Regions from separate parts of the Arthrobacter pigmenti genome, predicted to be linked through region 2. Evidence: predicted binding sites of a transcription regulator. Region 2 holds the regulator's gene; the other holds the start of a gene.
What was found. Region 2 encodes LexA, which represses DNA repair genes until DNA is damaged. Its sites were predicted from a motif close to TCGAACANNTGTTCGA; they were not measured.
Positions count from the first base shown of each region.

Region 1: the regulator LexA is predicted to act here: its motif matches at 1,139-1,154, upstream of BJ994_RS15140 (DUF6504 family protein).

Region 1 covers NZ_JAATJL010000001.1:3,230,325-3,232,778, reverse strand. Annotated here, with positions in the region: gene BJ994_RS15145 (DUF1648 domain-containing protein) at 1-736, opposite strand, end outside; gene BJ994_RS15140 (DUF6504 family protein) at 766-1,104, opposite strand; gene BJ994_RS15135 (hypothetical protein) at 1,248-1,451, opposite strand; gene BJ994_RS15130 (RecQ family ATP-dependent DNA helicase) at 1,538-2,454, opposite strand, start outside.
Region 2 covers NZ_JAATJL010000001.1:1,136,668-1,139,121, forward strand. Annotated here, with positions in the region: gene BJ994_RS05250 (ATP-dependent DNA helicase) at 1-497, shown strand, start outside; gene lexA (transcriptional repressor LexA) at 512-1,267, opposite strand; gene BJ994_RS05260 (LysM peptidoglycan-binding domain-containing protein) at 1,535-1,915, shown strand; gene BJ994_RS05265 (histidinol-phosphate transaminase) at 1,997-2,454, shown strand, end outside.

The sequences.
Region 1 (2,454 bases), 2.1 Mb from region 2:
AGACAGCGATCAACAGGAGCGGCACGCTCACCAGGGCCAGGAAAACGACGACGGCGGCCCGCCCTTTCCGCGTCCCGACGTTTACGGTGAGCCCGTAACCCGTTCCTTCACGCTTCGGAACCCACACGTGAGGATCGTCAACGTTGTTGTAGAGAACGCCCGCGATCCACAGCTTGTCTTCCGCCGCTTCTTCCTCGGTGGGTTCAACGCCGTCTCGCGCTGCCGTCGTGCGCGCCCAGCGCGCCGCCACCGCATAACTAGCGAAGATGGCTACCAGCACGAACATGACGAACAACCCTGCGGGCCAAGCAGCCAAGTATTCCGGGTCGTTCCACCCGCTGGCACTCAAGGCGCCTGTCAGCAGGGCAATGCCCACCGAGGTCAGGCCCAGCCCGGCGACGGTTCCCCGAATCATGCTTTCCCTGCGGTACTGCTCCCACAGGGTTGGTTGCTCTCGTGGCGGAACCATCCGGGACACCAGCGCGGATATGAACGCCATCAGTATGGTGACCCCCGCGCCGACGATAACGGAGCTGAATACGGAGCCGAACGACTTCTCTGCCCACGCGTCGGGTTGTCCGCTCGGTCCCCAATGCGTCGGGATCCGCTCAGGTAGCGAGTCATAGAGCGACGCGCCGTACCAAAAGAAACCGGCCAGGATGAGCAGCGCCACAGGAAAGGTCAGCCAGACCTTGTAGCGTCCCCTCTCCGGGCGGGACTGTGTAGCGATTCCCATGCGTCAACCCTATGTGCGGCTCCGGCTGCTCAGTGCACCGCCAGGTTGGTCACCCGCACCAGCCGCCATCCTTCCCAGCGCGGATCGCTGCAGATGTCGAACACGAGGATGGGAGAGGCCGGCCCCGTCTGTGCCCTGAACCGCCAGTACTGCATGGTCATGATGCTGCCCTGCCCCATGATGCCGGCAGGGTCCGGCTCCCACCAGCTACGCGAGCTGGACCAGCGCAACGGCTCACCGCGCACCTGCCAGATGCTGCCGCGCCAGCGCAACGCCAGCGGCTCATCCCGGGCAGTGAAACGGATGTCCGCTTCTTCATTGAGGGGCCGCGACCCCGGATCTATCTCGTCAACCTGATGCGCCGTCACTGTCCGCCGCCTTCCGCTATGCCGGACTTAAAACTAGAACAGATCTTCGATTAATGGAAGTCGAAGACAGGCCAAAAAAGAACCCGGACCGGCGAGCGGGAAAACCGCTGCCAATCCGGATTCCGGAAGTGTCGAAGAAGCGTCTAGCCTTGCTGCTCGCGACGGTTCAGTTCAAGGTTGACTTCTTCCAGCCGTGCCTCGGTTTCGGGCTCCGGAAAACCGGTCGCGTACTCGGCCTCCAGCTCGCGATGCGCGCGGCTATTGAGCACTTCCAACTCGGTATCGTCAAGGACAGTCAGATCCTCCGGGAACGGGTCCTCCGGCGAAATCTTGTGGTTGGTTTCCATAGGTCACTTTCAGGGTCAACGGGTTACTTCTCGAAGTGTAACCATGCTGACGTTCTCTGTGCGAGGAACTTTCGCAAAGGCAATGATTACTCCAAAGAGGCAAGCAACTTCTTCTCCTCCACAAGCGGCAGCGACAAAGACTTGTAGCCGTGCTCCTCGAACAAAACCGTCACAACATCGCTCTCGTAACCCATCACCACACCCTCGCCCCACTCCGGGTGCCGCACCAGGCCCTGCAGCGGGAACGGACGGCGACCGGCGTCGTCGTCGTGCCCGGCGGAGCGCCCCGCATCACAGTTATCGCACGTCCCGCACAGGTCCTCGCGCTCCTCACCGAAGTAACCGAGCAGAAATTTCCGTCGGCACCCCCGCTGCTCCGCATACTGCCGGGCCATATCCACGCGCGATCGGTCCATTTCCTGGCGCTGCTTCCGGTGATCGACGACGTCGGCAATCACCTGATCCACGTCCATCGAAGACGCAACACGGAACTTCCCATTGCGCTCGCGGACCGCACCCACCTCGAGCAACTGATTCAGCAGATCGGACAGCTTCCGCTGTGATACCCCGGTGGCCTCGCGGATTCCGGCGGAGTCCAGCGGTTCATCCGCCGCGCGCAGTGTCGCGAACAGCGCGCGCAGCCCCTCCTCATCGACACCCTTCGCTGCGAAATACCGCCGGATTCCCAGATCCTCGGGACGGTAGTGAAGTACGACGACGGCCGGCTCACCATCGCGCCCGGCCCGCCCGATCTCCTGGTAGTAGCTGTCCAACGAATCGGGGATGTCAGCGTGCACCACGAACCGTACGTCCGGCTTGTCGATCCCCATGCCGAACGCCGTCGTCGCGACAACCACGTCCAGCCCGCCCCGATGGAATGCCTCGTGCAGCGCGTTCCGCTCCGACTTCTTCCGCCCGGAATGGTACGCATCCGCACGTAATCCCGCTTCCTGAAGCTCCTGCGCATACTCCTCGGTCTCCTTGCGGGTTGCCGTGTAGAGCA
Region 2 (2,454 bases):
GTGCAGCGGAGGAGGCAGCCGATGCACTCCGCACCAGAGTTGATGTCGAGATCCTGTGCCAGGGGGAGTCGTCCATGGCATCCCTCGTGAGCCAGTTCTCGGATGAACCGGACACCTGTCTCTTCGGCACCATGTCCCTCTGGCAGGGTGTGGATGTGCCGGGCAGGTCCTGCCGCCTGGTGGTTATCGACCGCATACCTTTCCCCCGCCCGGATGACCCGTTGATGACGGCGCGCACCAGGGCGGTTGCACAGGCCGGGGGCAACGGCTTCATGAGCGTGTCGGCAACCCACGCCGCAGTTCGGCTCGCGCAGGGCGCGGGCCGCCTCATCCGTTCCGGCGACGATCGCGGAATGGTGGCAATCCTCGACTCACGTCTGGCAAGCGCCAGGTATGGCGGCTTCCTGAGGGCGGCGCTTCCCCCATTCTGGCCAACCACCGACCGTGCTACGGCGCTTGCCGTGCTCTCGCGGTTAGCCGCGGCACAGCCCGTCTAGCCGAAGCTGACCAGCTAAAGCGCCCGCATCACCGATACGACTTTGCCCATGATGGCGGCGTGGTCTCCCAGAATGGGTTCGTAATTGGTGTTCTGCGGAAGCAGCCAGGTGTGCCCGTCGCGCTGGCGGAACGTTTTGACCGTTGCCTCATCATCAAGAAGGGCCGCAACGACATCGCCGTTGTCCGCGGTATTTTGTCGCCGCACCACAACCCAGTCGCCGTCGCAAATCGCGGCGTCGATCATCGAATCTCCCGAAACGCGAAGCATGAACAGCTCGCCATGACCCACCAGCTGACGGGGGAGCGGCATGACGTCTTCGATCACCTGGTCAGCGAGAATCGGTCCTCCCGCCGCGATGCGGCCAACCAGGGGGACCATTGCTGCGTCAACAGCCGCGTTGACCGGTTCGTCATCCTGCTCCGGAGAACTGGGTAGTGGGCGCGGAGAGTCCTGACCGAGCGTGAGAGGAAGCAGAATCTCCATTGCGCGCGGCCGCTTTGGATCGCGGCGGATGTAGCCCATCCGTTCAAGCTGTGACAGCTGGTGGGTGACGCTGGAAAGGCTGGCAAGACCGACGGTGTCACCGATTTCTCTCATCGACGGCGGGTAACCGTGTGCGGCGACACTGCGCTGGATAGTCTCCAGGATCTTCTTCTGACGGGGGGTCAGGCCCTTGGGCGTGGCGCGTCCCCGTGGACGGCCGCGTCCGCGCTTGGCTGCGGCCTCCGGTGCCTCGGTGGTCTCCTCTGCCGCACTGAGATCTCCCACGAAACGTACATCCCTTCGCTGTGGTGGAGGTGCTTCTGCGACCTTCCAACCAGTTTTGTCAGTGGTGGGTGATGAGCTGGTTTTCGAAGCGGCCGGACCATTCACCCTTGCCAGCAACGCTAGGGGACATGAGACGTCTTTTCAAACATTTGTTCGAGCGAGTCTCGACAGTATTAGTCCAAAGATGCTAAAAATATAACGAGAAGAATAGAACACAGCTTCGAATCGAAGCGGTCCTTCATATTCAGCAGTAGAAAGGCGGACGTGATGTCAACGCTACAACTTGCAGGGCCGGGCTCGGCTGGACACACCATGGAGCGCTCGGATGCCGGCGTTCCGCGGGTTCACCTGACGCGCCGGGGTTGGTTGGTCCTCGTGGCGGTGCCGCTAGCCCTGGTCGCGGCAGCCGCCATGATCCTTGCTGCCTCGCTCACGTCTCAGGCGAAGGCTGCCGGGAGCGCCGGCGGCGTCACGGAAACCGTACAGGTGGATGTTGCGGTCGGCCAGACGCTGTGGGGACTGGCTGCCGAGTACGCGCCGGACCGGGATCCGCGGGAGGTAGTGGCCGAGATCGCCGAACTGAATGCGTTGACCACCTCAACCGTCCAGGCGGGCCAGGCGCTGCACATTCCTGTCAGCACGCCGTAACCGCCTTGTCTGCCACGTAATATCACGGCGCCGCTTTCTGCGGATTCCCTCCCAGAGACCTTGCTCCCTTAAACTCGGTTGGTGACCGATCAGCTTGAACGTCTCAACCGTCTGCCGCTTCGAGAGAACCTCCGCGGCCTGCAGCCCTATGGCGCGCCCCAATTGGACGTACCCATCCTGCTGAACGTGAATGAGAACACCCACGGCGTTCCCGAGGATGTCCGGCAGGCAATAGTTCGGGCCGTGGAACAGACCGTTGCCGGGTTGAACCGTTACCCGGACCGTGAGTTCACGACTCTGAGGGAGCAGCTCGCTGGATATTTGGGCCATGGTCTGACGGCCGCGAACATCTGGGCGGCGAACGGTTCCAACGAAGTGCTGCAGCACATCCTCCTTGCCTTCGGCGGCCCTGGACGAACAGCGCTCGGCTTCCCTCCCACCTACTCGATGTACCCTCTGCTCGCGGGCGCCACCGGCACCGGATATGAGTCCGGATCGCGTGCGGGAACCTTCGATCTGACTCCGGAATCGGCCGCTGA